One region of the Neobacillus sp. B24 genome, then DNA from elsewhere that is predicted to be linked to it. Evidence: a T-box and tRNA genes for the amino acid it is inferred to sense, from the RefSeq annotation. Region 1 holds a T-box; the other holds one or more tRNA genes.

Region 1 (15,715 bases):
ACGCGTCTGTCTGCATTACTTTGTCAAACACGTCATGAAAGTCGATCTCATGACGTGTTTAATTGGATTTTTTCCTCAGACACGTCATGAAAGTCCGCTCATGACGCGTTTGCCTGGATTTTGCAAAATAAACACGGTGAATTGAAAAAAATAATGGCTGTCGAAAGTTTCTCGACAGCCAGTGGTGTTTAAAAAAATTTAAGTAAAGAATACCAAATAAATGATGCCGACCAAAATAAACAGGCCGCATAAACCAAATAGTACTTTTGCCAATGTTTCCACTTACTTTTCTCCCCTTATGAAATTCCTGCGCCAATTACATAGGATAGCCCAACGGAGATAATCATTGAAATCAAACCAACCGCACGATTATCATTTTGAATTTCTTCATCGATTCTAAATTTTGGCGTTAAAAATTCAAAGATAAAATAGCCAGCCAATAATAGCAAGAAACCATATACTCCCCAGCCCATCATGGAAAGAAGTGTATCGTGGTCCTCAATGGAATAACGAAATATATTGGCAACCCCGAATATCTTCCCGCCCGTTGCCATCGCCACTGCCACGTTACCTTTCTTAATTTCTTCCCAATTTTTATATTTGGTGACAATTTCGAAAATCGCCAAAAAAACAACCAAACATAATATGACGACACTATAATAAGCTGCAATTTGAATATATTCATTTTCCCAAAATTGATCCATGCCTAATCTCCCCACAAAGCCCATTTATTTAAATTCGACTACGGTGACACCCGAGCCGCCTTCTCCAGCTTCTCCAAAGCGAATTTTCTTTACAGATCGATGGTTTCGTAAATATTCCTGAACCCCTTGCCGCAGTGCCCCTGTTCCCTTACCGTGAATGATTGATACACGCGGATAATTGGCAAGCAGGGCATCGTCGATATATTTTTCTACCCTTAACAAGGCATTTTCGTACCGCTCTCCGCGCAGGTCAAGCTCCAGTTTCACATTGGAGTCCCTGCCCTTTACAATCGCCATCGGTTTTGTTTCTACCTGTTTTGGTGAATCGATATATTCCAAATCCTTTTCTTTTACCTTCATCTTTAGGATTCCTATTTGAACCTGCCATTCATTATCAGAGACTTTTTCCAACAAGGTGCCATTGGAATTGAAGGTCAGCACCTTTACTTCATCCCCCGGCGTATACTGATGCTTTTTGGATTTTTTATTTATTCGTTGTTCGGATTTTTTCACTTCCGGTGCGGCGGCTTCCAAACGCCGTTTTGCTTCAATTAATTCATGCTCTTTGATATCTGCATGCTTTTCCGTCCGCATTTTCCGGAGGTCACGAATAACAGTCTCGGCTTCTTTCTTGGCCTCATCGACAATCTCTTCCGCTTTTTCCGCCGCTTTTTCAAGCATGGTATCCTTCTTATCGTAGAACTCCATCATTTGCTTTTGCAAATCTTTATGCAGTTTCTCGGCTTGCTTTAAATAATCCCTAGCCTCTTGCTGCTCAATCTCCGCCTGACGCTTGCTTTCCTCAAGCGAGGCAATCATTTTATCGATTTGATTACTATCCTCACTGACATGGGAGCGGGCCGACTCAATGACCCGTTCATTTAAGCCGAGCCGTTTGGAGATTTCAAAGGCGTTACTCCGCCCCGGTACCCCCAGCAGGAGTTTATAGGTAGGGCTTAATGTTTCCACATCAAATTCAACACTGGCATTTAGCACACCCTCACGGTTATAGCCATAGGCCTTTAACTCCGGATAATGGGTGGTTGCCACCACCCGCGCTCCCCGCCGGTGAACTTCGTCCAGTATCGAAATCGCCAAAGCCGCCCCCTCCTGCGGATCAGTACCGGCACCAAGCTCATCAAATAATACAAGGCTATTAAAATCAACACTATTTAAGATGTCAACGATGTTAACCATATGGGATGAAAACGTACTTAGACTCTGCTCGATTGACTGTTCATCACCAATATCGGCGTATACCGCATCAAATACAGCCAGTTCAGAACCGTCCAGAGCCGGGACTTGCAGTCCAGCCTGAGCCATAAGCGTACATAAACCAAGCGTTTTTAATGTGACTGTCTTTCCCCCGGTGTTTGGTCCGGTAATAACAATCGTTGTATATTCCTTACCGAGCATAATATCATTCGCTACGACTTCATCAATCGGGATTAGCGGATGTCTTGCTTTATATAGGCTAATTCTTCCTTCATTGTTCATCGTCGGCATGGATGCCTTTATTTTTTTGCCGTAGCGAGCCTTGGCAAAAATAAAATCCAAATTTGCCATCACTTCCACGATTACTTGCAGCTCATTTGAGTGTTCCGCCACATTTGCAGATAACTCGCTCAGAATTCGTTCAATTTCAAGCTGTTCTTTTACACGGATATCCTGAAGCTGGTTGTTTAACTGGACTATGACCTGAGGTTCTATGAATAAGGTTTGACCCGAAGAACTTTGATCATGAATGATCCCGCCGTAATGCCCGCGGTATTCCTGTTTAACAGGAATGACAAAACGGTCATTGCGGATGGTAATAATCGCATCTGACAGCATTTTCTGTGCGCTGGATGAACGGATCATACTTTCCAATTTTTCACGGACCCTTGCTTCATTCGAACGAAGCTGATGCCGTAATGAGCGCAGCAATTCGCTGGCCCCGTCCAATACTTCTCCGCTTTCATCAATGGCTTGTTTAATTGTCTGTTCCAAATTTGTTAGCGGAATAATTTGCCCGACCTGTTCCTCGAGGATTGGAATCTCCGTTCGCTCTTCAGCAATTTCCTCAATAAACCGTTTCATTCGGCGGCTTGTCTGGATGGTACTCGCTGTCTGTACTAGCTCATGCGGGCTTAACACACTTCCTATTACCGAACGTTTGATATGGCCGCGAATATCATGAATCCCTGATAACGGTGCATGGCCTTTTATGCGCAGGACCGTTGCCGCCTCGTCAGTCTCGGCTTGAAGCCTGACAACTTCTTCAAAATCCGTTGAGGGAACTAGATCTTTTATCTTTTGCTTACCAAGCGAAGAGGCAGCATGGTCCAATAGCTGGTCTCTGACCTTGGTAAATTCTAATACTTTTAAAACTCGTTCTTTCATGAGGGCGAGCCTCCTTTTATTATCGATTATGCAAAAAATGGAGCAGGTCATTTTTATCAAGAGCGTTCAACACGGTTGATTTTTTAATCCAGCCCTTTTTCGCTGATGATACACCGATTTCCATATGCTTTAATGTTTCCATTCGATGTGCATCCGTATTAATCATAATTTTTACACCGGCTTCTTGCGCTTTTTTCAGGTATTCCGCAGCTAAATCAAGCCGGTTTGGATTAGCATTTAGTTCTAATGCTGTATTTGTTTCCTTCGCAAGTGAAATCAGTGAATCGATATCAACCGGATAGCCCTCACGGCGGCCAATTTTCCGGCCGGTCGGATGAGCAATTAAATCAACATGGGGATTCATTAACGCATTTTTGAGCCGATCCATAATTTTTTCTACAGGCTGTGAAAAAGCAGAGTGGATGGAGGCAATAACAAAATCCATTTGTGCCAGCAGGTCATCCTCGAAGTCCAGGCTGCCATCCGGTAAAATATCCATTTCGATTCCGGATAAAATCAAAATATCATCATATTTTTCATTTAATTTTTTAATTTCTTCCCTTTGTTTTAATAGCCTCTCAGTGTTCAATCCATTCGCAACCTTTAAATACTGCGAATGGTCGGTGATCGCCATGTATTGGTACCCTTTGGCGCGGCACGCTTCCACCATTTCCTGAAGTGAATGAGCGCCATCACTCCAGGTTGTATGCATATGGAGATCGCCCTTAATGTCTGTCAGTTCAATTAATTCTTCTGAAGCAGAGAATATATCGACCTCTTTGCCATCCTCTCTGACCTCTGGCGGGATGAATGGGAGATCAAAATACGTGTAAAATTCTTCTTCGGAAGTAAAGGTAAGAATTTCTCCCGTCTCCGTGTTTTCGACCCCGTACTCGCTAATTTTTTCGCCGCGTTCCTTGGCCAGTTGCCTCATTCGGACATTATGGTCTTTTGAGCCTGTAAAATGATGAAGGGTCGTGATAAACTCCTCTGGCTTCACCATCCGAAAATCAACGGATACATCAAAATCCAAATCGAGTGTGATCGACACCTTTGTCTCACCAGCGCCTATCACTTCTTTAATGCCTTCTATTTTTAATAGCTGCTCACGAACAGCATGAGGCTCAGTAGTGGCGATAATAAAATCAAGATCCTTAATTGTTTCTCTCATTCTTCTTAGACTGCCTGCCCGCGAAAAACGCTGCACGCCCGGCATGCCAGACAGAATGGCTTCCATTTGTTCAGCGATTGGCAGCATATAGGCAATTGGCAGCCGTTCCGGTCTAGTCCCGACATTGGCAATCGCAGCCAGAATCTTTTCTTCTGTTTTTTTGCCAAATCCGGCAAGCGCCTGGACCTTTCCTTCCTGGCAGGCTTCTTTTAAAGTCACAACATCCGTAATCCCTAGTTCTTGATAAAGCTTGGCAATTTTTTTGCCGCCAAGACCTGGCAGCTGCAATAACGGGATTAATCCAGCAGGAACCTCCTGCTTTAGTTCCTTTAAGACGGATGAGGTACCCTCTTTTATGTATTCATCAATGACTGCTGCGGTTCCTTTGCCAATTCCTGAAATCGTGGTAAAGTCCTCTATTTCAGGCAGTGTTCGTTCGTCTGTTTCAAGCGCAGATGCAGCCTTGCGGAATGCTGAAACCTTAAACGGATTTTCACCCTTTAATTCCATATAAATGGCGATCGTTTCCAATAAACGAATGATCTCTTTTTTATTCATTTCCATACAATCAACCTGCCCTCTTTGGTTAGCATCTTTAGTTTACCCCAGTTACTGGCATTAACAGAAAAACTTCTCTGCCCGAGAGAAGTTTACGCAGGATTATTGAATCCACCAATCATGAATTTGCTGCGAAAGAATGGGCGTATATTTCACCATTGTATTGGCGATAAAAGACTCATCCAGTGCAGTTTGAAAAAGTTCTATTGGAATTAAGGCGGCGATGTATATTACAATAAAAATAATGAAATAAACCTCTAAGAAGCCTAAAAGACCGCCTGCCCAAAAGTTTAGCTGCTTTAGCACCGGCAAATGGGCGATAAAGTCAAACATGGAGCCGATGATTTGCAGCAAAACTTTAGCGGCAAAAAAGATAATCACAAAGGCAATTGCCCGATAAAAAGCCATTTCCATATTACTTGAATCTGTTAAAACCTTTAAAATGGTACCTTCCCCAAAGTTGGGATAAGGAATCCAAAGTGTTAATTTAGGCGCCAAATCGTCATAGTACATATAGGCTACAATATATGCAATAATAAAACCTATTAAATGCACGAGCTGCAGGATAAAGCCTCTTTTAAGGCCCACAAAAAATCCGATAATCACAAATAATAAAATTGCCAAATCCAACATAATTGTTTATTCCTTTTCTTTTTGTAATTCTATCATCATTCGTTCTAAATCTTCTTTCATCTTAAGATAATCATTGACTGCGTTTACCGCCGTTAGCACAGCAAGTTTATTTACATCCAGCCCAGGATTCTTGGAATTGATTTCGCGCATTTTATCGTTGACTAACGACGCTACATGTCGAATATGACTGGGACTTTCAGTACCTAAAATAACATATGGTTGTCCGTAAATATCAACGGTTATCCTATTTTTTTGTGTGTTTGACAACGTAAATGCCCCTTTCAACGAATCCTACACTATATCATAACACGAAAATATTGAAGTCGAAAAGTTATAACAGTGAATATATTTAATAGAAATGTGGTGTTTTTTTGTGGGTAATGTCGTTTTAGTTTTGAATACCAATAAAATAATGGAAATGAAAGAGTACTACAGGGGGAGTTTGGCTGACAAAATGCCGCCCGGAAGTGTATTTGCAGCAAAAACGCCGTCCTGCACCATTACGGCCTATAAATCTGGCAAGGTATTGTTTCAGGGGAATGATTGCGAGAAAGAGGCAGGGAAATGGGGAGGGTTAGGCTCAGTCGCAGCTCCCGCCAAAAAAGGTGCGGCTTCGAGTAAAGCCGGAAACGGACTTCCAGCCGGTTTTAGCGAATGGTCTGTAATTGGTTCGGATGAAGTCGGTACCGGTGACTTTTTTGGTCCTATCACCGTTGTTGCTGCTTATGTCAGAAAAAAGGATATTCCTTGGTTAAAGGCAATTGGCGTCAGGGATTCAAAGGATTTAACCGATGAAAAAATTGTGGAAATAGCCAAAACCATTAAAAATGTTGTTCCCTTCAGTCTGATGACATTAAAGAACGAAAAATACAATCAAGTACAGCAGGGCGGAATGTCGCAGGGAAAAATGAAAGCTTTGCTTCATAATCAGGCAATTTTGAAGGTTTTGGAGAAAATTGCTCCCGAGAAGCCTGATGGTATTTTAATTGACCAGTTTGTTCAGGAGAGCACTTATTTTCAGCATCTTCGCGGCCAAAAGGCTGTTGCACGGGAAAATGTTTATTTTAGTACAAAGGCTGAAGGGATCCACTTGGCCGTTGCGGCTGCTAGTATTCTCGCCCGCTATGCTTTTATCCAATATATCGACCAAATGAGCGAGGCAGCCGGCTTTAAGATCCCAAAAGGAGCCGGAGCACAGGTGGACGAGGCGGCAGCCAAACTAATTATGAAAAAGGGCAGGAATGTGCTGCCATCGTTTGTGAAACTGCATTTTGCGAATACAGAAAAAGCGGTGGCACTGGTAAATAAAAAGAAAAAATGAGGAGGACTACGAGATGAGAAGACTTACAGATGAGGAAATCCAAAGTTCTTTGGCAGCACTGAGCAACTGGAAATTGGACGGCAAATTTATTATAAAAAAGTACCGTTTTAAAGAGTTTTTAAAAGGCATAGCCTTTGTAAACGAAATTGCTAACTTATCCGAGGAGAAGAACCATCACCCGTTTATATCCATTGACTACAAAATGGTAACCTTAAAGCTAACCTCTTGGAGTGCTGGAGGGTTGACTGATTTGATATCTTATTAACAAAGCTATATGATGCCATTTACGAGAAACATAAATAACGCAAAAAAAGAGTATCCTCAGTCAGTAACCGGGGATACTCTTCTTATTATCCTCTTAAAACTGCACCTGCTTGCTCTTTCAATGCCTCAAGCACGCGCTCATGAACCTTCGTTACCTCTTCATCTGTCAACGTACGCTCAGGGTCACTATATTTCAACGAGAAGGCAATCGACTTCTTGCCTGCCTCCATCTTGTCGCCTTCATACAAATCGAAGACAGCAGCCTCTTTCAACAGCGGCGCACCTGTCTTTGTAATAATTTCCCACAAAGTACCTGACACCGTTTCACTGTTTACCACGAGAGCAATGTCTCTTGTGATGGATGGATAACGCGGAATGGATTGATATTTCAAGGCATCACTTCCTGCAGCAAGGATAGCTTTTAGTGATAGCTCAAATACATAGGTATCCTTAAGGTCCAGGTTTTTTTGAACGCTCGGATGCAGCTGGCCAGCGAAGCCAATTCTTTTGCCATCCAACAGGATTTCTGCCGTCCGTCCTGGGTGCATGCCGTCAAACTGTGCTTGAACGTAAGTAATCCGCTCTGACAGGCCTAACTTTGCAAACACCCCTTCCAATACTCCTTTTAAGACGAAGAAGTCAACAGGCTTCTTCTCCCCTTGCCAGGAATGAGAGTGCCAAAGACCGGTAATAGCCGCTGCTATATGTTCTTTCTCCTCCGGAAGTACATCCTGACCATTTGCTAAAAAGACATTTCCTGTCTCATAAACAGCTAGACTGTCATTTTGGCGGGCGCTATTGTACTTAAGAACCTCTAACAGCTGCGGCAGAATGCTTAATCTTAGGATACTGCGATCCTCACTCATTGGCATTGCGAGACGAATGCTTTCACGTTTTTCTAAAGCAAATTGTGCAGCCTTCTCTTCATTGGTTAAGGAATAGGTCACTGCTTGGTACAGGCCGGCACCTTCAAGATAGGCACGGACTACCCGGCGTTTCTTTTGGTACTCTGATAATTTCCCTGGAGTTGAAGAGCCGATTGGCAATGTTTTCGGAATGTTATCATAACCATACAGGCGGGCAACTTCCTCGATTAAATCCTCTTCAATTTTAATATCGCCGCGACGCGTTGGCGCTGTAACAGTAATGGTATCGTCCTCAACTAATGTCTCAAATTGCAGACGGGCAAAAATCTCTTCCACGTCGTTCATGCTTAACTCTGTTCCAAGGACTCGGTTAATTTTTTCAACCGTAACCGAAACTACCGCCGGTTCAATTGTTAGGGTATCAGCCTCTGCTGCACCTGCCAACACTTCACCGCCAGCGTACTTTGCCATTAGATAGGCGGCACGATCGCCGGCAGCACGGACGCGGTTCGGGTCCACCCCTTTTTCAAACCGCGCGCTTGCCTCACTGCGAAGGCCATGGTCTTTTGAAGCTTTTCTGACAGTTGCTCCAGTAAAATAAGCAGCTTCTAACAAGACAGTCGTTGTATCAGACGTTACCTCGGAATTGGCACCACCCATTACACCTGCGAGCGCAACTGGCACGGTTCCATTAGTAATGACAAGATGCTCAGATGTTAAAGTGCGCTCCACGTCATCAAGTGTTACGAATTTCTCGCCATCATTTGCACGGCGGACAAGGATTTCCTTTGAACCAAGGCGGTCATAATCAAACGCATGCAGCGGCTGGCCGTATTCCAAAAGAATGTAGTTCGTAATATCGACGACGTTATTGTGCGGACGAATTCCAGCCGACATAAGCCGGGTTTGCATCCATAACGGCGACGGGCCGATTTTTACGTTTTTAATCATTTTTGCGACATACAGCGGATTGTCTTCCTTAGCCTCAACAACCACTTTCACATAGTCATCTGCTTTTTCAGAAAGTGATTCAAGGCTTGTTTCTGGCAGCTTTACTTCACGTCCAAGAATCGCAGCCACTTCATAGGCAACACCAAGCATGCTTAAGCAATCTGAACGGTTTGGCGTCAGTCCAAGCTCGAGCACTTCATCGTCTCTGTTTAATAGCCCGAGTGCGTCTGATCCAACCTCGGCATCAGCGGGAAAAACAAAGATCCCTTCTGCATATTCCTTTGGAACAATTTTCCCTTCCATACCAAGCTCTTGCAGCGAGCAAATCATCCCGTTTGACTCTTCGCCGCGAAGCTTTGCCTTTTTAATTTTAAAATTCCCTGGAAGCACCGCTCCGACTTTGGCAACAGCAACCTTTTGTCCTTGTGCTACGTTAGGTGCACCGCAAATAATTTGTACAGGCTCCCCTTCACCAATATCAACTTGGCATCTGCTCAATTTATCAGCATTTGGATGCTGCTCACGTACTAGAACATGACCAACAACTACTCCCTTTATGCCTTCGTTAAGTACTTCTACTCCTTCTACCTCGATACCGCTTTTGGTTATTTTTTCAGCCAGTTCCGTTGCCGATACTCCTGTTAAATCGACATAATCCTGAAGCCATTTATATGAAACAAACATTTAACTCACCCTCCTATTCTTCCACCGCAAATTGTTTTAGGAACCGAACATCATTTGTATAGAAATGACGGATGTCGTCAACACCGTATTTCAACATCGCAATCCGCTCAGGTCCCATACCGAACGCAAATCCTGTGTATTTTTTAGAGTCATAGCCGGCCATCTCCAGTACGTTTGGATGAACCATGCCAGCACCTAAAATTTCAATCCAGCCAGTCTGCTTACAGACGTTACAGCCGTGGCCGCCGCACATTTTACAAGAGATATCCATCTCGACTGATGGCTCAGTGAATGGGAAGAAGCTTGGACGCAAACGGATTTCCCGGTCTTGACCGAACATTTTCTTTGCAAATACTTCTAAAGTTCCCTTCAGGTCACTCATGCGAATGTTCTCACCGACAACGAGGCCTTCAATTTGCATGAATTGATGAGAATGTGTCGCATCATCGTTATCACGGCGGTACACTTTACCAGGGCAAATGATTTTGATTGGCCCTTTGCCTTGATGTTTCTCCATTGTCCGCGCCTGAACTGGTGATGTATGGGTACGAAGCAAGATTTCTTCCGTAATGTAGAAGGAGTCCTGCATGTCGCGGGCCGGATGTCCTTTCGGCAGGTTCAATGCTTCAAAGTTATAATAATCCTGTTCTACCTCTGGTCCTTCGGCAATTTCATAGCCCATCCCAATAAATAAATCTTCAATCTCTTCAATAATCTGGGTTAACGGATGGTGGTTTCCTACACTCACAGGACGTCCTGGAAGCGTAACGTCAATGCTCTCGGATGCCAGTTTTTCTAAAACGGCTGCTTCTTCAAGTTCGTTTTGTTTCTCCTCAATTTTTTCAGCAATTGCTTCCCGCACCTCGTTGGCAAGTGCCCCAATAACCGGCCGTTCCTCGGCAGAAAGTTTGCCCATGCCGCGCAGTACCTCAGTAATCGGGCCTTTTTTGCCCAAATAAGCAACGCGGATGTCATTTAATTCCTTTAAGCTTGCAGACTGTTCCACTTTTTGTATCGCTTCTTGCTGCAATTCTTTTAAACGTTCTTGCATGGTGAATTCCTCCTTATTTTTTATGTAATTTTTAAAAAAAACAAAAAACCCCGCCCCCAAAAAGGGACGAGGTATTAGTCGCGGTACCACCCTTGTAAACACTGTATGTAACATAGCAATGTTCGCTTCATTGAGATAACGGCTTATCGGCCGGTGCATCTTTACATTTCCCTTTTACGAAATGGTCCCGATGCCGACTCAGGAGGTGAACTTCTCCTGTCCTGCCCATAAAAGTGCTTTCAGTCGCGGCACTTTCTCCCTATATGGTGTACAGACCGGATACTTTTCTCCGTCATTGTCTTTAATTTATCAACATTGTTGACTATTATATAATAAAAATTTCACTGTTTCAAATTTATTTTTTTAAATAATATAACAGAATCCCTGTTGCTACAGCAACATTTAACGATTCACTCTTCCCGTAAATTGGAATATAAAGATTAGCTGTCGTGTCAGCGAGTAAATCTTTGCTAATTCCGTTACCCTCATTTCCAACCATTAATGCAAAGGAACTTGTGGTGGAAATACTAGTATATGCTGTTGCCCCTTCAAGTGCTGTACCGTATATGGAAATATGTTTTTCTTTTAGCTTTGGTATCCAGTCTTGGAGATCACCGCGAATGATTGGCAGGTGAAAATGACTTCCCTGGGCCGACCGGAGCACTTTGCTGTTATAAATATCGACACTGCCACGGCCAACGATAACTCCATCGATTCCCGCCGCATCAGCGGTGCGAATCATTGTCCCAAGATTGCCAGGGTCCTGAACGGCATCAATTAACAGAAAGGTTTTTGCTTCCTCAAGCGAGGTATCATGGTTACTTTGCTGGCAGACAGCAAAAATCCCTTGCGGCGCTTCGGTATCCGATAAAGAATCGGAGATTTCTTCTGTCACCATAAAAATGGGTGTCTGCCCTGCATCCAAGCGGGGTGGCAGTCCTGTTTTTTCCGAAACGATAATTTCTGATACCTGCCCCTCTTGCTTGAGTGCTTCCTCGACCAAATGATAGCCCTCCACTAGAAATGTGCCGGAACGGTCGCGTTCTTTCTTCGTTAATAGTTTTTTCCATTGTTTGACTTGCGGATTTTGCAATGACTGTATGTATTTCAATTCATTTTCCCCTTCAAAAAAATACTCTGATTTTTACATTATAGCCCAATCAAAATACATAATAAAACCAAAATAAGAAATGATAATAAAGAAATTTAGGTAAAAAGGGAGTGTCCATGTATGAATTTAAATTTGCGAAATGCAGTTATACACAATGTGTCCAACAATACCCAGGATCAATTGGAAGATACGATCGTTGACGCGATTCAAAGCGGCGAGGAAAAAATGCTGCCTGGTTTGGGCGTATTATTTGAAATCATCTGGCAACATTCATCTGAAGAGGAAAAGAAAGAGATGCTCACCACACTTGAAAGTGGTTTAAAGCACTAAAAGAACAAATCCCCGGCACATTTGACTGCCAGGGGATTTTTTTCATTATTATTCAAACGTAATTTTATCAACCGTTTCACGATCTAATCGCTTAATTACTTCAACAATCAGTTTAACGGCATTTTCGTAGTCATCGCGGTGAAGCATGGCCGCGTGAGAATGGATGTAGCGGGTAGCAATTGTGATTGCCAATGCCGGAACTCCATTATGTGTCAGGTGAATCGAGCCTGCATCTGTACCACCGCCAGGGATGGATTCGAATTGATACGGAATGTTCATCTCATCAGCTACGTCGGTGACAAAGTCGCGCAACCCTTTATGAGCGACCATAGAAGCATCAAATACAACCACTTGCGGTCCCTTGCCCATTTTGCTCATTGCTTCTTTTTCAGAAATTCCCGGAGTGTCGCCGGCAATACCCACATCAACAGCAAAGCCGATATCAGGCTGGATTTTATAGGTAGCGGTCTTGGCGCCACGTAAGCCAACTTCTTCTTGAACGGCTCCAACGCCATAAACCTCGTTTGGATGGTCTACATCTTTTAATTGCTTCAAAACATCAATCGCAATTGCACAGCCGATTCGGTTATCCCATGCCTTTGCCAATAGCATTTTTTCATTGTTCATGACAGTAAACTCAAAATAAGGCACGACCATATCACCAGGGCGGACTCCCCACTCCTGCGCTTCCTCGCGGCTAGAAGCACCGATATCAATAAACATATCTTTAATTTCAACCGGCTTCTTGCGGGCTTCTGCAGACAGAACATGTGGCGGCTTAGAGCCAATCACACCTGTTACGTCGCCCTTTCTTGTTACGATCGTTACACGTTGGGCAAGCATAACCTGTCCCCACCAGCCACCAACTGTTTGGAAACGAAGGAAACCCTTATCATCAATTTGCGTGATCATGAAGCCGACTTCATCCAAGTGGCCGGCGACCATAATTTTCGGCCCGCCTTCTTTGCCCACTTTTTTGGCAATTAAGCTGCCTAGTCCATCTGAAGTAATTTCATCTGCAAATGGCGCTATGTATTTTTTCATGACTTCGCGCACTTCACGCTCGTTGCCCGGAATACCTTTGGCATCTGTTAATTCTTTAAGCATCGTTAGTGTTTCATCCATTTTTGCCATGAGTCTTTGACCCCCTTATTATGTATGTACAATTTTCATTATAACGAAAATTCAGGACAATGAACAAATTTAATAGTTGTTTTGTTGTCTCTGATAATTTACTTCGTTTTTTTGAAAATATGCTTGCTGTATTTCTTCAGTGGAGATACCCATTAAAGATGCCAAAGCCATATAGGAATTGAATAAGTCTACAAATTCCGCAAAGCCTTTGCCTTTTTGAAAAAGAGTAATTCTTTCATAGACTTTCAAAAACTGATCTGTTAAGCTGTCTGCTGATTCGTCTTTTTCCAGAGAAAATTCTCTCTTATCAAAACCGCAAACTATTCCAAGCGATAAGATAAAATGAATGCCGTCAACAAATTCCTCAAGAATCACGTTCTGCGGTGATGATGGCTTTACGCTCCAAAATTTGAAACAGCGAGTTTCATTGGCCAACTCTCCGACCTCAACCAATAACGCCAAAACCTTTCTTGTAAACAAATCCTCATTCTGAAGACCATGTTTTTCTTGGATATGGCTATCCAATGCTTTTTGCATTTGAAAAAGTTTTTTTAACTGCATCGTTCATTCCTCCCTTTGCAAAATTATAGCAGGATTTGAAACCTTTTACACTCTCGTTCGTAGATACAGGAAAATGGGTGTGGGAGGCATATCAATGGTCTGGATACTGCGCTTCATATTAGTGGCACTTATTGTTTTTGTATGTTACCGAGCTGTAAAATACTTGTTTCAACCAACGAGAAAGCTTGAGGCGGCAAGGAAGCATCAAGAGTTTTTCCTCAACGATCATAAAGATGTAAGGAAAAATTTCATGGTCACCTATAAAGGCGCTGTGTTTGCCGGCGAAAAATATATGGGAACTGCACACGACACATTTGATGTTGTATCGATTTCGCTTTGGCCGGAAAATACGGTTTCGTTAAAAGGGATGGTTCGGGAAGATTTTTGTTTTATCGTTCAAAAAATCAAAGAACATTATCCAAATGCAGAAATTAACTGGAGAAGTCCGGTAAAAGAATTTTTGCAAGAAAAATAGCCGCTTGGATTGAGCGGCTACTTTAATTGATAAACTAGCGCGATGAGTTCAATGAGTGCCAGAATCGGAAAGCCGATTTTGAATTGCCAATGCTTAGTTTTATGCCGGAAATACTGCATGCCGGCCGTCGCGCCGACAGCCCCTCCGAAAATCGCCACAAGCCATAACGTCTTTTCCCTAATCCGATATTGGTGCTTTTTTGCCCTGCTTTTATCGTTCCCCATCAGGATGAACCCAACAATATTCATCACTAAAAACACCGACAAATAAATCGTATTTGCATTCATAAATAAACTCCCCTATAGAAAAAGCCATCCTCATCACAGAGAATGGCTATTTATATGATTACTTATTTAATTGCGCTTTTGCTGCGTTTGCTAATTCAGTAAATGCTGCTGCATCGCTTACTGCAAGTTCAGCAAGCATTTTGCGGTTTACTTCGATGCCAGCAAGCTTTAAGCCATGCATTAAACGGCTGTAAGAAAGACCGTTGATGCGAGCTGCTGCGTTGATACGAGTAATCCAAAGTTTGCGGAAGTCGCGCTTTTTCTGACGACGGTCACGGAATGCATATTGTAATGATTTCATAACCTGTTGGTTAGCAACTTTATATAATGTATGTTTTGAACCGAAATAACCTTTAGCTAATTTAAGAACTTTTTTACGACGTTTGCGAGTAACTGTCCCGCCTTTTACACGTGGCATGTAATTTCCCTCCTAGTTTAAATCAATGCTTATCTTTTACTTCAGGTTTGTTAATAGTTGACGAATGCGTTTGAAATCGCCTTTTGAAACAAGAGAAGATTTGCGAAGCTTACGCTTTGCTTTTGTAGATTTGTTTGCAAATAAGTGGCTTGTATAAGCGTGGTCACGCTTTAATTGACCAGTTCCAGTTTTCTTAAAACGCTTAGCTGCGCCTCTGTGAGTTTTCATTTTTGGCATTGGGATGTCCTCCTTATTACTTTTCGTTTTTAGGTGCTAGAACCAGGAACATGCTCCGGCCATCCATTTTTGGATGGGATTCAATCGTTGCTACTTCCTTGCACTCTGCTGCAAAACGGTCCAATACTTTCTGACCAATTTCTTTATGGGTAATCGCCCGGCCCTTGAAACGGATGGAAGCTTTTACCTTATCGCCTTTTTCCAAGAACTTAATCGCATTGCGAAGCTTGGTATTAAAGTCGTGCTCATCAATCGTTGGACTGAGACGAACCTCTTTTGTGGTGATAATCTTTTGATTCTTTCGAGCTTCTTTTTCTTTCTTTTGATTCTCGAATTTAAATTTGCCGTAGTCCATAATCCGGGCTACCGGAGGCTTTGCGTTCGGTGCAACAAGCACTAAATCAAGATTCACTCTTCCGGCAATCTCCAGCGCTTCGTTTTTAGATTTAATTCCTAATTGTTCGCCGTTTTGATCAATCAAACGAACTTCACGAGCGCGAATCCCCTCATTTACCAACATGTCTTTGCTAATAATTAGCCACCTCCAAGGTTTAATCAAGAATACTGTAATCCGGGT
Region 2 (15,715 bases), 1.1 Mb from region 1:
TTATTTTGAAGGGAGCAAAAAGGAATGAAGGTAATTTTTCTAAAAGATGTAAAAGGTAAAGGAAAAAAAGGTGAAATCAAAAATGTTGCTGATGGCTATGCACATAACTTTTTAATCAAGCAAGGTCTAGCAGTTGAAGCAACAAATGCCAATATAAGCACTTTGGACGCCCAAAAGAAAAAGCAGGAGAACGCTGCTGCTGAGGAGCTTGCCGAGGCGAAAAAGCTGAAGGAACAATTAGATAAAATTACAGTAGAACTAAGCGCAAAAGCTGGTGAAGGCGGCCGATTATTTGGCTCCATTACCACAAAACAAGTAGCTGAAGAATTGCAAAAGAAACACGGCATTAAAATTGATAAGCGGAAAATGGAATTGGCCGACGCTATTCGTACTTTGGGCCATACGAAGATTCCAGTTAAGCTTTACCATGATGTAACGGCAACATTAACAGTACATGTAAAAGAAGTAAAATAATTTCCAGTTCGTTTTTCAAACAAACATGATAGAATAAAAACAAGCAAGAATGGGATGTGATCGGTTTTGGCTGGTCACTTTTTTCTTTGAAAGTATATTCCTCTTGAATTAGGAGGTTTTTGATATTATGAGTGAAATGTTTGCAGACCGTATGCCGCCGCAAAATATTGAAGCAGAACAGGCTGTTTTAGGTGCGATCTTTTTGGAGCCATCTTCTCTGACTGCGGCTTCTGAAATATTAATTCCGGAAGATTTCTACCGCGCAGCCCACCAAAAAATCTTCAATGTGATGTTGAAGTTAAGCGACCAAGGTAAGGCGGTTGACCTGATTACCGTTACCGAAGAGCTGGCAGCAGCCAAGCTGTTAGAGGATACTGGCGGCATCAGCTATTTAAATGATCTGGCCGGCTCTGTGCCAACGGCGGCCAATATTGAATATTATGCTAGAATCGTAGAGGAAAAGTCGTTACTCAGAAGATTAATTCGGACGGCAACGAATATTGCTACTGATGGATACACGCGAGAGGATGAAGTGGAAGCTCTCTTGGGTGAAGCAGAAAAAAATATTATGGAAGTGGCCCAGCGGAAAAATGCCGGGGCATTCCATCATATTAAAGATGTTCTAGTCCGTACGTATGACAATATTGAACTGATGAATAATCGTGTTGGTGATATTACTGGAATTCCGACTGGGTTTACCGAACTCGACCAGATGACAGCGGGATTTCAGCGCAACGATTTAATTATTGTCGGCGCCCGTCCTTCTGTTGGTAAAACGGCATTTGCGTTAAATATTGCCCAAAATGTTGCGGTAAAGGCTGGCGAAAATGTCGCGATTTTTAGTCTCGAGATGGGTGCCGAGCAGCTTGTCATGCGTATGCTGTGTGCTGAAGGAAATATTGATGCCCAGCGGCTTCGTACCGGGTCTTTAACCGATGAAGACTGGGGTAAACTAACGATGGCGATGGGAAGCTTAGCGAATGCAGGGATCTACATTGATGATACGCCAGGTGTCCGGATTAATGATATCCGCTCTAAATGCCGCAGATTGAAGCAGGAGCATGGCTTGGGAATGATTATGATCGACTACCTGCAGCTTATTTTGGGAAGCGGCCGGCCAGGCGAAAACCGGCAACAGGAAGTATCGGAAATTTCCCGTGCCTTAAAGCAGCTAGCCCGTGAATTGAAAGTGCCGGTTATTGCCTTATCCCAGCTTTCCCGTGGTGTCGAGCAGCGTCAAGATAAGCGTCCGATGATGTCTGATATTCGTGAATCAGGAAGTATCGAGCAGGACGCCGATATCGTCGCTTTCTTATATCGTGATGATTACTACGATAAAGAATCCGAGAATAAAAATATCATTGAAATCATTATTGCTAAACAGCGTAACGGCCCTACTGGAACGGTATCGCTGGCGTTTGTCAAAGAGTATAATAAATTCGTTAACTTGGAAACGCGGTATGATGCGCCAGGTGCTTAAGAGGAGTTAGCCTAATTGCAGGCTGGCTCCTTTTTTCGCTAATAGGAAAGTATAAAATTTACCGATTTTTTCATCCTAGCTTCGCACGCATAAATTCAACTACGCCTCTGTCTTCGTCCTATTGGACTCGCCAATCGGCGAGTTTCCATTTATAGTTTAATAGTAATACGAACATATTTTACTATTTTTATATAAAACGTTCGTGTTTTGTTGACTTCTTGCTATAAAAATTGATAAACTATGAAGGGTTAATAATTGAATTTATATAAATGAAATAAAAATTTCGGAGGTGCCTTTATGTCATCAGTAGTGGTTGTTGGTACACAATGGGGGGACGAGGGAAAAGGTAAAATTACCGATTTCCTGTCTGAAAATGCTGAGGTAATTGCCCGTTATCAAGGTGGAAACAATGCTGGGCATACCATCAAGTTTAATGGTGAAACGTATAAGCTGCATCTGATTCCATCAGGGATATTTAATAAAGAAAAAATTAGTGTTATCGGCAATGGGATGGTGGTAGATCCCAAAGCATTGGTTGCAGAATTAGCTTATTTGCATGAAAAGGGCATTTCAACGGAAAATCTTCGGATCAGCAATCGTGCCCATGTTATTCTTCCTTACCATTTGAAATTGGATGAAGTTGAAGAATTGCGGAAGGGTGCCAATAAAATTGGAACGACAAAAAAGGGCATCGGACCTGCTTATATGGATAAAGCAGCACGTGTTGGAATCCGCATTGCCGACCTGCTTGACCGAGAGATTTTTGAGGAAAAATTAGCACATAATCTTGAAGAAAAGAATCGCTTATTTGAGCGTATTTACGAAACTGAGGGCTTTAAGATAGAAGATATTCTAGATGAATATTTTGATTACGGACAGCAGATAGAAAAATATGTCTGTGATACTTCTGTAGTATTAAACGATGCTCTGGATGAGGGCAAGCGCGTGTTATTTGAAGGTGCACAAGGTGTTATGCTTGATATCGATCAGGGCACATATCCGTTTGTTACTTCTTCCAATCCGGTTGCCGGTGGTGTAACAATTGGCTCAGGAGTAGGCCCTTCTAAAATTACACATGTAGTAGGGGTTTGCAAAGCATATACTTCACGTGTTGGTGACGGTCCATTCCCTACTGAGCTTCATGATCAGATTGGACATCAAATTCGTGAAGTTGGCCGAGAGTATGGGACCACAACTGGCCGCCCGCGCCGTGTCGGCTGGTTTGACAGTGTCGTTGTCCGCCATGCCCGCAGGGTCAGTGGTTTAACAGACCTATCGCTTAACTCAATCGATGTGTTAACTGGAATCGAGACATTAAAAATCTGTACGGCTTATCGATACAAGGATGAAGTAATTACCGAGTATCCAGCAAACTTAAAGATTTTATCACAATGTGAACCGATCTATGAGGAGTTGCCAGGTTGGACAGAGGATATTACTGGCGTCAAATCGCTAGATGAGCTCCCAGTCAATGCGCGTCACTATGTAGAGCGTGTAACACAGTTGACAGGTATTCCATTATCAACGTTTTCTGTTGGACCGGACCGGAATCAAACAAACGTTGTTCGCAGCCCATGGAGACAGATCTAATTTAACACATTGAAGCCCTCTTAAATGAGGGCTTCAATGATAATAATTTTTTTCAAAAAAGTATTGCCTAATAAATCCTGCCATGATATTATAAAAAGCGTCGTCACAAACGGCGTAGATACAAATGAGCCATTAGCTCAGTCGGTAGAGCAACGAGCAAAGCTTCTATGAAATTACTGCGAGTTGTACACGCCGAGCTGCTTCTTGAATAATCTTTCTGAGGCGGGGACATCTGACGGCGGTATCTAAGATTAGGGAATCATCTCAATATGAGCCATTAGCTCAGTCGGTAGAGCATCTGACTTTTAATCAGAGGGTCGAAGGTTCGAGTCCTTCATGGCTCACCATTTTTTATAAATGGCCCCTTGGTCAAGCGGTTAAGACACCGCCCTTTCACGGCGGTAACACGGGTTCGAATCCCGTAGGGGTCATCGGCATTAGGCTGGTCGGCAAAAGATCGGCAAGGACGGTCTCCTTGCTGACTGCCTTATATATTGGTCTGGTAGTTCAGTTGGTTAGAATGCCTGCCTGTCACGCAGGAGGTCGCGGGTTCGAGTCCCGTCCAGACCGCCACTTATACATAAAGTGTAAATGGCTCAGTAGCTCAGTCGGTAGAGCAACGAGCAAAACATCCATGAATAGGCTACGAGTTGTACACGCCGAGCCGCTGCTTGAATAAGCATCCTGAGGCGGGGACAATGGACTGTCACAATCTCGTTGTAGGAAACCATCTTAATACTTGGCTCAGTAGCTCAGTCGGTAGAGCAATGGACTGAAAATCCATGTGTCGGCGGTTCGATTCCGTCCTGAGCCATCCCAAAAGAAGCTTGCAAATCAGCAAGCTTCTTTTTTTGCAATAAATCTGTAATAGTATCGTAAAAAACCTTCCTTTTTCTTACAAAAACCACCCTGACTTGTCCAAATTTGTAATAAATAAGCCTACTACTCTAGAACTAGAAGAAACCTTGATTTAATAGGGATTTTAACACCTTCAAGTGACAAATAACAGGAAAAAATAACTAGCATATTTCAAATAAAAGTAGGAAAATGTCAGCAATTATACATTTTTGTTACATTATAAAGACTACTAATCTTTTTAAATTAATCTATGGTAAAGTTAAGAAGGCTAAAATTCTGGATAACTCTTGACTAGTAAAAAACACTAGATTGAAAGGGTTTACCCGTGGTTTAGGAGGAAAAAATGTTTTTCTTAAATAGAAAATCCAATCCCAAAAAGGTATTATTGCTTAAAACGGCAGTTGCGGCAACTGTTGCAGCATCTGTTATTGCGTTTAGCAGCGGACCTGTTGCCTTAGCAGACTCGGCGAAATTAACCACCATTTATCATGTATATGTGAATGGTACATATATGGGCAATGTTACCGATAAGGGAGTTGTCGATAATATCGTTGCTGAAAAGGTGGAATCAATAAAAGAATCACTTCCATATCAGAACCTTAAACTTGGCTCACAAGTTCAATACATACCTGAACAGGTTTTTCGCTCAACAGGTAATAACACCGAAACGGTTCAACATTTTAAAAACACTTTTCAAATCCATGCGGAAGCAGCTGCTATATTCATCGATGGTAAGCCGATTGTATATTTAGAAACAAAAGAGGCCGCTGAGGAAGTTCTCCGTCAGCTGAAACTTCAATATGTATCTGATGATCAACTACAAGAGCTTGAAGCGAGAAAAGCTGATCCTGAAACAGTATTACCACCATTGAAGGAAAATGAAACACGTCTATTAGACGTTCATTTATCCAAAAATGTTTCAGTAGAAGAGCAAAATGTTGAAATAGAGAAATTAATGTCCCCAGAACAAGCAGTTACTTTTTTACGCAACGGCAGTGTGGAAAAAAAGAAGTATGCTGTTCAAGCAGGTGATGTTCTCGAGTCTATTGCCGAGCAGCATGGCTTAAAGCTTGCTGATATTACAGGTTTGAATCCAGGGTTAACAGCAGATAGTACACTCCAAATTGGACAAGAAATCAATGTTACAGCAATTCAACCGTTTGTTGAAGTTATCGTTGAAAAGGAATCCAATCAACTAGAATCCATTCCATTTACTAAAGAAATTACCGAAGATGCTTCGATTCCAAAGGGTCAAAGTATTCTTAAACAAGAGGGGCAGAATGGATCTCGCGCAGTCACGTACTTGATCTCAGAACAAAACGGTGTAACAGTTAAGGAAGACCAAACAAGTGAACAGGTTCTGAAACAACCGGTTACCAACATTTTGATTAAGGGAACTAAAGCTATTCCATCCCGTGGTGATGGAAGTCTTGCATGGCCGGCAGTCGGAGGCTATATATCCAGTCAAATGGGTCCGCGCTGGGGCAGAATGCACAAAGGTATCGACATTGCCAGACCAAGTGATAAAACAATTAAAGCGGCTGATAATGGCGTCGTTGTCTCGGCAGGCTGGGATAGCGGCGGTTATGGAAATAAAGTCATTATTGATCACCAAAATGGGCTGCGCACTTTATATGGCCACATGTCATCACTGAATGTAAAAGCGGGCCAAACTGTTTCAAAAGGTCAGGCAATAGGAATAATGGGGGCAACTGGAAATGTTACGGGTGTTCACCTTCATTTTGAAGTATTTAAAAATGGCAGCCTGGTCAATCCGATGAATTACTTAAATCGATAATAGAAAAAGTCTCTAGTTACCTACTAGAGGCTTTTTATTTCCTGTTAAAGCAAATACTACTAATAGGTGAATTTCAGTGAAAACAGTGGTAAAGTAAAATAGAGTAGTTATGACTAAAAACAGCTTAGATAAAATAGATTAATTTTGTTAAAAGGAGCAATGGTATGGAAAAGAAAATTCTCGTTGTTGATGATGAAAAACCGATTGCTGATATTCTTCAGTTTAACTTAAAAAAAGAGGGCTATGATGTCTATTGTGCTTATGATGGAAACGAAGCACTTCAACTGGTAGAAGAAATACAGCCTGATTTAATACTATTGGACATCATGCTGCCCCAAAGAGACGGCATGGAAGTTTGCCGTGAGATCCGAAAAAAATATGAAATGCCCATTATTATGCTGACAGCAAAGGATTCCGAGATTGACAAAGTTCTCGGACTTGAGCTTGGCGCTGATGATTATGTGACAAAACCGTTTAGTACAAGGGAATTAATCGCCCGTGTCAAGGCTAACTTGCGCCGCCACCAGCACGTTCTTTCACAGCCGGAAGCTGACAATGAAAGTAATGAAATCGAGGTTGGTTCACTTGTGATTCATCCAGACGCCTATGTTGTTTCTAAACGTGGTGAAACAATTGAATTGACCCACAGGGAATTTGAGTTGCTCTATTATTTGGCGCAGCACATTGGTCAAGTAATGACCCGGGAGCATTTATTGCAAACGGTTTGGGGCTACGATTACTACGGTGATGTTCGGACAGTTGACGTTACAGTCAGACGTTTGCGGGAAAAAATTGAAGACAGCCCGAGTCACCCAGCTTGGATTGTGACACGCCGTGGAGTCGGTTATTATTTGCGGAATCCCGAACAGGAGTAATGACTTGTGAAAAAAGTTGGTTTTTTTCGCTCGATACACGTTAAGTTCGTCCTCATCTATGTCCTGCTTATTTTAGTGGCGATGCAGATTATTGGCGTTTATTTTGTCAGACAGCTGGAAGAAACTCTAAGAACAAATTTCCAGACGTCAATAAAAGAACGTGTCAATTTGCTTAGATATAATGTTCGTGAGGAAATGGAAAAGCAGCGGACACCAGAGGATCCATCGCTCCAGGAGGATATCAAGAAAATTCTCAGGGACTTTGATAATGCGGGTGACATTTCCGAAGTGAGTGTGATTGAAAGTAGATCTCTTAAAATCCTAGGCACCTCTCACGCAGGTAACCAAGGGGTGGTCGGTCAGAGAACGACTGAACTGAGGATCAAACAATCAATGGTATTAGAAGAAGATCAAAGTGCTGTGTTGCTGGATCAGCAAACTGGACATCGGATTTGGGTCCTCTCCACCCCCATCAAGTCAGGAAAAAAAGTGATAGGCGCCATCTATATTGTAGCAAAAATTGAAAATGTGTTTGAACAAATGAAAACCATTAATAAAATTTTTGCCACCGGTACAGGGATAGCTTTGGCCATTACGGCCATATTGGGGATTTTATTGGCTCAAACCATCGCAAGGCCGATTGCAGATATGAAAAAGCAGGCGCTGGCAATGGCAAAGGGGAATTTTTCACGTAAGGTTAAAGTGTACGGCCATGATGAAATTGGTACACTGGCGATGACATTTAACCATTTGACGAAAAAACTGCAGGAGGCACAGGCGATGACCGAAGGGGAACGCCGTAAGTTGTCCTCTGTCCTCTCCTACATGACGGATGGTGTGATTGCAACCGACCGAAAAGGCCGAGTTATTTTAATTAATGAGCCTGCTGCAGAGATGCTGAATGTTTCACGTGAAACAGTTTTGTCGCAGCCCATTGTGTCCTTACTGGATTTGGATGATACCAATACATTTGAAGATCTGCTGGAAGAAAACGATTCTATTATCCTTGATTATAGTACGAACACAGAACGATATATTCTTCGGGCCAATTTATCTGTGATTCAAAAAGAAACAGGCTTCGTCAACGGCTTGATTTGTGTGCTTCATGATATTACGGAGCAGGAAAAAATTGATGCTGAACGGAGAGAGTTTGTTGCGAATGTGTCCCATGAGCTTCGAACACCGTTAACCACCATGCGCAGTTACCTAGAGGCTCTGGCAGATGGTGCTTGGCAGGATGAGGAAATTGCTCCGAACTTTTTGGAAGTGACCAGGACAGAAACGGAGCGGATGATTCGCCTTGTCAATGACTTGTTGACATTGTCGAAAATGGACAGTACCGATTATCGGATGAAAATGGAATGGGTAAACTTCGTTGATTTCTTTAACCGAATCATTGACCGGTTTGAGGTGGCCAAAAATCAAAATGTAACATTTAAAAGAAAGCTTCCGGAGCACGCCATTTTTGTCGAAGCAGATGAGGACAAAATGACACAGGTGCTATACAACGTTATCTCCAATGCTTTGAAATATTCTCCGGAAGGCGGCCAAGTGACTTTCTCCATCAAGGAAAAACAGGATACGATTGTGGTAAGTATATCTGACCAGGGCATGGGGATTCCAAAAGAGAGTATTGGAAAAATATTTGACCGGTTTTATCGTGTTGATAAAGCACGGACACGAAAAATGGGCGGAACTGGATTGGGCCTGGCTATTGCCAAAGAGATCGTTATTGGTCATGGCGGCAACATTTGGGCAACCAGTCAGGAAGGAAAAGGTACGACGATTTCTTTTTCTTTGCCGTTCGAGTATACGGAAGAGGATGATTGGTCATGAAGTATGAAACAACCAAGTCAATCATATTAACGATTCTCGTATTAGTCAGTATTTTTTTCACCTGGAATCTTTGGACCTATCAGCCTAATTTGGAAACCATGAAAAATAGCAATACCATTTCCGAAGTCAGCTTAAGTGAGAAAAAGGATGTGGAGCAAATAGTTCGCCCCGATCGGATTTTGTACCATTACAAAGGGGATCACTACGGTACGAACAATAGTAAAGAGATCGAAAGGCTAATCAAGGAACTAGCACAGTGGACGTTCTTTGATGTGAAGAACTATACCGAGAAGGTTGAAGATATCAAGGACTTAACCCATGGGGCAGGCAATGCGGAAATTATTTTTCCGAGCGAAGTTCCGATTGAATTATATAGAAGTGTCCTCAATATAGAAGGCAGGAAAGTGCCAACCTTTAACTTTAACCGGATTATCATCAATGTTGAAAGTACCGGAAGTGAAAATGGAATTGTTTATTTTGTGTCAACCGAAACCGGGCAGGTGTACATCAGCAACATCGCACCTGCCAATTTAAATGCCTTTAATCGAGACTTTTATAAAAATGCAGCCAAGCTGCCGCGATATTTTGCATATGAGGCAGCTGAAAATCGCACATTGTTTCTGCCTGATGGTGAAACAGAAATGATGACCTACAAGTATTTACCGGTAACTCTAAATTCTGAGGAATTTAAAAAGGCCTTGTTCAGGGACCCTAGTTTTGTCAAAAAAAATACGGTTGGGCAGATAGAAGAGTTTAGCAGTGACACGAGTAAAATGACTGTTAATAACGATACGAATGTCCTTTCCTATGTCAATCCGACAGCCGTAGATGATAATGTGGAAACCTCTTATGATTTGGTGAGGCGTAGCATTGATTTTGTCAATGAGCATGGCGGTTGGACGGATACCTATCGTTACGTTTCAAAAAATGAATATCAAGCCACCGTCATGTTTCGATTATATACAAGTGAAGGCTACCCAGTCTTTAATGACAGGGGGCTTTCGGAAATTTATCAAGCTTGGGGCCGGAATGAAATCAGTCAATACATTCGACCCAACATTGCACTTGAGCTTCCGCTGACAACGGAAATGCAGCAGGTAACCCATCCCTCTGGCCATTTGGCACTGGAATTTTTACAGAGCAAGCCTAATTTTAAACCGGAGCTTTTAGAAGAATTGGTTTTGGGCTACAGAATGGAAAGAGATAAGGAAGAAAATCAACTAATCCTCTTGGAACCAGCCTGGTTCTATCGCTACCATGGGACATGGGGCGAGATTACAATGGAAGAGCTGGGAGGGTTGAAGCATGGATTGGAGTAAAATCAAAACGATCTTTATCCTAACCTTTTTAATTTTGGATGTGTATTTGTTATTTCAATTTATGAAAATTCGCGATGCCAATAATTACGAAGTCATTACGGAGACTTCCTTTGAACAAAGGCTTAAGGATGAAGAAATCAAGATAGACGTTGAACTCCCTAAGACGCAGATTAAGGCCCAATATTTAAGCGCCCAGCCCAAAACGTTTACAAAGAGTGATGTAACAAAATTAAAAGGTCAGCTTCCTACGCTGAAAGAACCTGGAACAACGCTTCAAGCTCAGTTAGAAAAACCATTTCAGATAAGCGATAAATTTCTACCTACAGAGCTTGCTTCGTTTGTAAAAGACAATATTCTTTTCGGAGACCAATATCAATTTGGCGAGAAGGATGATAAAAAGAATACAATCACCTATTACCAACAATTTGAGAACTTCCCTTTATATAAAAATATTAATGGGATGATTATCTTTACGGTTAATTCTGATAAACAGATTGTTTCTTATCAGCAAACATATCTAGAGGAAATTGAAAAGCTGGCAGTAAAAGAGGAAATCCTGCAGCCGATGAAAGCAATTGAAACCTTACATCAAAAGGGAGAGTTGAAACCAAAAGCCGAAATTACCAAGGTTGAGCTTGGTTACTCTACTTTAATTCAATTAGCTGCCTCTCAGGTGTTGGCCCCAACCTGGCACTTTGTCGTAAATGATAAAGATAGTTTGTTTGTGAATGCCTTTGAGGGGCAAATTATTCAATTTAGTAGCGATGAAAAAACGAATGTGGAGTGAACAATAGTATGTCTTTACGTTATAGCATTCTGTCTAGCGGCAGTACGGGAAACGCTCTATATGTAGAGTCGGACGAACACTCCTTCTTAGTGGATGCCGGGCATAGCGGCAAACAAATGGAGCAGTTGTTCGAGCAAATTGAGCGGGATATCAGTAAGTTGTCTGCTATTTTTGTCACGCATGAGCACAGCGATCATATTAAAGGAATTGGCGTTCTTGCCCGTAAATATAAATTACCTGTCTATGCCAACGAAAAAACGTGGCGGGCGATGGAAAGTTCAGTAGGCGTAATACCAACTGAGCAGAAGTTTGTGTTTAATATGGAATCGGTAAAGAGCTTCGGTTCTGTGGAAATTGAATCATTTGGTGTTTCACATGATGCAGCAGAGCCAATGTTTTATATTTTTCATCAAGGTGAGAAGAAAATAGTGCAAATAACCGATACAGGTTACGTCAGCGACCGAATGAAGGGTATTATTTCTAATGCTGATGTGTATATTTTTGAATCAAACCATGATGTCCAGATGCTGAGGATGGGACGTTATCCATGGAACATCAAGCGCAGAATCTTAAGTGATGTCGGCCATGTATCCAATGAGGATGCGGCTCTAGCAATGAGTGACGTGATTGGTGACCAGACCAAACGGGTTTATCTTGCTCATTTAAGTCTTGATAATAATATGAAGGACCTGGCCAGAATGTCAGTGGCCCAAACGCTGCAAAGCCGCGGGGTCATTGTTGGTGAGCAATTCGAATTATATGACACCGATCCAAAAATACCGACAATTTTAACTGCAGTATAATAGTGGGGATGCCTTTTTAATGGCTCCTCATTTTTTTTGAAAAAATTATGAACAAAGTCGTAATTTTTATGTAAATATATGCGATTTTTTAGTAAATTACAACTGAAAGAGTATAATTGTAATTATAAGCCAAAATATAGATTAGCAATTGTTTCGAAAGAGAGGAATGGTGTAAATTGGGTTACTATGATGATCATTCACCAAATCGATACAGGGAACAAAAAGGCAATAAAGGTGGATTTGTCATTGCCAGCTTGGTCGGAGCTGTTCTTGGGGCCATGCTCGTGGTTATTTCGATACCTGCCCTGTCCGATCGGGGGTTTCTTCCTTATGCAGTAGAGCCGGGGAATAAAACTGTAAACGAAACGAATAACGGAAATAATAATGGGAAGGTCATTCGACAAGTATCCTATGACGTAAAAACCGATACAACCAATGCCATTGATAAAGCTGCCGATGCAGTTGTCGGCATCAATAATATTCAGTCCCAGTCATCAAGCTTCTGGTTTGACGAAAACAATGGTACTGAGGAAGCAGCCGGTACAGGATCAGGCGTCATCTATAAGAAAACTGGTAATGAGGCTTTTGTTGTGACAAACCATCATGTCGTTGAAGGGGCCACCAAGTTGGAAGTGACCTTATCCGATGGCACAAAAATCCCCGCTGAGCTTTTGGGAAGTGATATTTGGACGGACTTGGCCGTGTTAAAAATAGAAGCAAGCAAAATTAAAAAGGTTGCGGAATTTGGTGATTCAGACGTACTAAAAATGGGCGAACCTGTTATTGCGATTGGAAATCCTCTTGGACCAACCTTCTCCGGCTCCGTAACCCAAGGGATTATTTCTGGTTTGAAACGGACAATACCCACTGATATTAATCAGGATGGGGTAGTTGACTGGCAATCAGAGGTCGTTCAGACGGATGCTGCCATTAATCCAGGGAACAGCGGTGGAGCATTGATTAATATGGCCGGTCAGGTTGTTGGAATTAACTCAATGAAAATTGCCCAAGAGGCTGTTGAAGGAATTGGCTTATCGATTCCGATTAATTCAGCAAAGCCAGTAATTAATGACCTTGAACAATATGGAACAGTAAAACGGCCTTATATGGGATTAGATTTAAAATCCGTTGAGGAAATCCCGGGATATTATCAACAGGAAGCATTAAAGCTGCCGCGCGATGTGACTTATGGAGTCGCCATTCGCCAAGTTGTACCTGGCTCACCGGCAGCAGCTGCCGGATTGAAGGAATTGGATGTTATAGTTGAAATGGATGGCAAAAAGATTAACGATGTCATTGAACTGCGTAAGCATTTATACCAGGAAAAGAAAATTGGCGAACAGATGACGATAAAATTTTACCGAGACGGAAAGTTGAAGGAAACCAAGATGACCTTGGCCAGTGAAAAAACACAATAGGAAGACAGGGAAGTGATCGATTCACTTCCCTGTTTTTATTTGGTATGATGTATGAGGTTTTGTACAGAAAGATAAAACTATATAAAAGTATTTTTTATAAAGGGGAAGAAAAAATGATTTATAGCTGTGAAGAACATGTGGATATCGCTTTGGATTCGATTGTGGTTAAATATGAAACTTATCCGGTTTTAGATAAAGTTCCTGTGGATAAGTTATCAACAATCTGTGAATTTTGCGAAAAACAGGCTGTATATGTTGTGGCGAACAAATGATTCCATACAAAATGTGGACAAAAAATGTGAATATGTGGATAACTTCTGTGGATATCTTGTTTGTAACCTGTTTGTAATATAAAAAAGAAGGGCTGTGGATTGTGAATATCTCAATAGTCACGGTTGGCAAATTAAAAGAAAAGTATTTGAAGCAAGGAATTGAGGAATATTTAAAGCGATTGTCGGCCTATGCTAAAGTGGAAGTGATAGAAGTCCCCGATGAAAAGGCACCTGAACAATTAAGTGAATTGGAAATGGTTCAGGTTAAACAAAAAGAAGGAGAACGGATCCTGGCCAAAATCAGCCAAGATACATATGTCATAGTCCTGGCGATACAAGGAAAAATGCAATCTTCGGAAGAGCTTGCGGAGTCTCTAGATAAACTAGCCACTTATGGTAAAAGTAAAATTGCCTTTGTGATTGGCGGGTCTTTAGGCTTGAGCGATGAAGTGCTTGCGAGGGCAGATGAAAAGCTGTCGTTTTCCAAGATGACTTTCCCTCATCAGCTAATGCGGTTAATATTAGTCGAGCAAATCTATCGGGCTTTCCGTATTAACAGGAATGAGCCGTATCATAAATAAATGAGGTTTTATTATAAATAAATTAATTAAAAGCCAGCCAGCATATGAGTAAGCATAAGATTTAATATGTTTCCCTTTTGGGTATGACACAAGTGCGTGTCTTTAAAGAAAAATTTGTGATAAATTAGTCTATCTTTGAAAAAGAAATATAAGGTGTTTGATGATAATTGGAAATTAAACAGTTGCAATTTTTTATTGAAGTTACGCGTACTGGCAGTTTTACCAGTGCAGCAGAAAATCTTTTCATTACACAGCCTGCCCTCAGCAGAACAATCAAATCATTGGAAGCGGAACTTGGCACAAAGCTTTTTGTTCGAACAAGGAAAAAGTTGATCCTAACCGATGCAGGACGTGTCCTAAAAAAACATGCATTAAAAATTCAAGAACAGCTGCAGCAATTGGATGAGGAAATGGATAAGATGTTAATGCTAAAAAAAGGACACATCCGTATCGGGCTTCCTACAGTTACCAATTCTACTTTTTTCTCAAAACTTCTTGCTTCTTTTCATCAAGAATATCCAGAAGTTACGTTCCAATTGGAAGAGGACGGATCAAAGCCAATTGAAGAGAAGATTGTCAATGGTTTACTTGATTTTGGGATTGTCTTTCTCCCTGACAAAAATGAAAGTATTGACTATTATACGTTTATTAATGAGAAACTAAAACTGGTTATACCCGCCTCCCACCGTTTTGTTGGCAAACAGGAAGTGCCATTGCAAGAGCTGAAAGACGAAAATTTTATTATGTTTAACCGAGATTTTGAATTAAGGAGTCTGGTTATTGCTGCATGCAGAGGAGTTGGTTTTCAACCGACCATTATTTCGGAAACATCACAATTAGATTTTATCCAAGAAATGGTTGCTTCTAATCTGGGTATTACCTTGCTGCCTGAGAGTATATGTATGGAATTAACACATGATATTCAAACAATCTCAATAACCAACCCGACAATCCGATGGAGTTTAGCATTGATCTGGAAAACGGATGCATACATGTCACAGGTTGAGAAAGAATTTATCCGGTTTGCAAAAGCGAAACTGTCTAAGGCTCCCTTACCGTGATTCATAATCTATGATAGAAGATTTCAGCAATAGATTTTTATGCTGTGTCTACAAATAAAACGAGGCTGGGGGGATTTCCGCACAGCCTCGTTTTATTAATGAATCACAGTTGGACCGGCTAGTTCCCTTGGCGGGTTTCCCAAAGCTAACTTGCTGATATTAGCATAACTCAATTGTTCATACTCTTTTAGTACCTGTTTTAATTCAGAAAATTTTTCGTCCTTTTTTAACTTTTCGATTTCGTGTTGATAGACGGACAAAACATAATCATCTTGTCCTACCGGCGCAAATTCGCTTGGGTCTTCATCCATGAGTAGTGCTCCCATATATTGGTATCCAAAATTAAGTTGACGAGTTAGTTCAATGATATTTAAGAACATATGATAAATAGATGGTTTTGTTTCACTTAAGTGTTCAATGGCCATTTTTGCGTCAATCAAATCTTCATAATTTGCTGAGACTAACATGTTTCAACCCCCTAAGTACATGCTTTTTGCGGTGAGAGTCTGGATACGAGTTCTTTATTTTGCTCTCTTTTGAGTTTGCGGATTTTTTCGCGTTCT

What was found. The T-box of region 1 lies ahead of pheS (phenylalanine--tRNA ligase subunit alpha). A T-box ahead of a tRNA ligase gene usually reads a tRNA of that ligase, here a tRNA-Phe.
Region 2: it encodes a tRNA-Phe, which carries the amino acid that the T-box ahead of pheS (phenylalanine--tRNA ligase subunit alpha) is inferred to sense. The anticodon was not compared.

Annotation. Positions count from the first base shown of each region.
Region 1 covers NZ_AP035777.1:4,260,457-4,276,171, forward strand. Annotated here, with positions in the region: gene ACZ43M_RS21185 (DUF350 domain-containing protein) at 297-704, opposite strand; gene ACZ43M_RS21190 (endonuclease MutS2) at 729-3,086, opposite strand; gene polX (DNA polymerase/3'-5' exonuclease PolX) at 3,106-4,821, opposite strand; gene ACZ43M_RS21200 (CvpA family protein) at 4,918-5,448, opposite strand; gene zapA (cell division protein ZapA) at 5,455-5,715, opposite strand; gene rnhC (ribonuclease HIII) at 5,822-6,769, shown strand; gene ACZ43M_RS21215 (4a-hydroxytetrahydrobiopterin dehydratase) at 6,783-7,034, shown strand; gene pheT (phenylalanine--tRNA ligase subunit beta) at 7,120-9,534, opposite strand; gene pheS (phenylalanine--tRNA ligase subunit alpha) at 9,548-10,585, opposite strand; T-box leader at 10,645-10,890, opposite strand; gene ACZ43M_RS21230 (TrmH family RNA methyltransferase) at 10,941-11,696, opposite strand; gene sspI (small acid-soluble spore protein SspI) at 11,817-12,026, shown strand; gene ACZ43M_RS21240 (M42 family metallopeptidase) at 12,075-13,160, opposite strand; gene ACZ43M_RS21245 (dUTP diphosphatase) at 13,230-13,721, opposite strand; gene ACZ43M_RS21250 (sigma-w pathway protein ysdB) at 13,816-14,196, shown strand; gene ACZ43M_RS21255 (DUF1294 domain-containing protein) at 14,214-14,483, opposite strand; gene rplT (50S ribosomal protein L20) at 14,542-14,901, opposite strand; gene rpmI (50S ribosomal protein L35) at 14,938-15,138, opposite strand; gene infC (translation initiation factor IF-3) at 15,155-15,658, opposite strand.
Region 2 covers NZ_AP035777.1:5,370,271-5,385,985, reverse strand. Annotated here, with positions in the region: gene ACZ43M_RS26485 (DHH family phosphoesterase) at 1-28, shown strand, start outside; gene rplI (50S ribosomal protein L9) at 25-474, shown strand; gene dnaB (replicative DNA helicase) at 602-1,954, shown strand; gene ACZ43M_RS26470 (adenylosuccinate synthase) at 2,252-3,544, shown strand; tRNA gene ACZ43M_RS26465 (tRNA-Lys) at 3,816-3,891, shown strand; tRNA gene ACZ43M_RS26460 (tRNA-Glu) at 3,904-3,975, shown strand; tRNA gene ACZ43M_RS26455 (tRNA-Asp) at 4,041-4,117, shown strand; tRNA gene ACZ43M_RS26450 (tRNA-Phe) at 4,286-4,358, shown strand; gene ACZ43M_RS26445 (peptidoglycan DD-metalloendopeptidase family protein) at 4,746-6,200, shown strand; gene yycF (response regulator YycF) at 6,365-7,075, shown strand; gene walK (cell wall metabolism sensor histidine kinase WalK) at 7,082-8,911, shown strand; gene ACZ43M_RS26430 (YycH family regulatory protein) at 8,908-10,230, shown strand; gene ACZ43M_RS26425 (two-component system regulatory protein YycI) at 10,217-11,017, shown strand; gene ACZ43M_RS26420 (MBL fold metallo-hydrolase) at 11,026-11,820, shown strand; gene ACZ43M_RS26415 (S1C family serine protease) at 11,997-13,238, shown strand; gene ACZ43M_RS26410 (CxxH/CxxC protein) at 13,352-13,510, shown strand; gene rlmH (23S rRNA (pseudouridine(1915)-N(3))-methyltransferase RlmH) at 13,612-14,091, shown strand; gene ACZ43M_RS26400 (LysR family transcriptional regulator) at 14,259-15,152, shown strand; gene ACZ43M_RS26395 (hypothetical protein) at 15,248-15,619, opposite strand; gene ACZ43M_RS26390 (acyl-CoA thioesterase) at 15,631-15,715, opposite strand, start outside.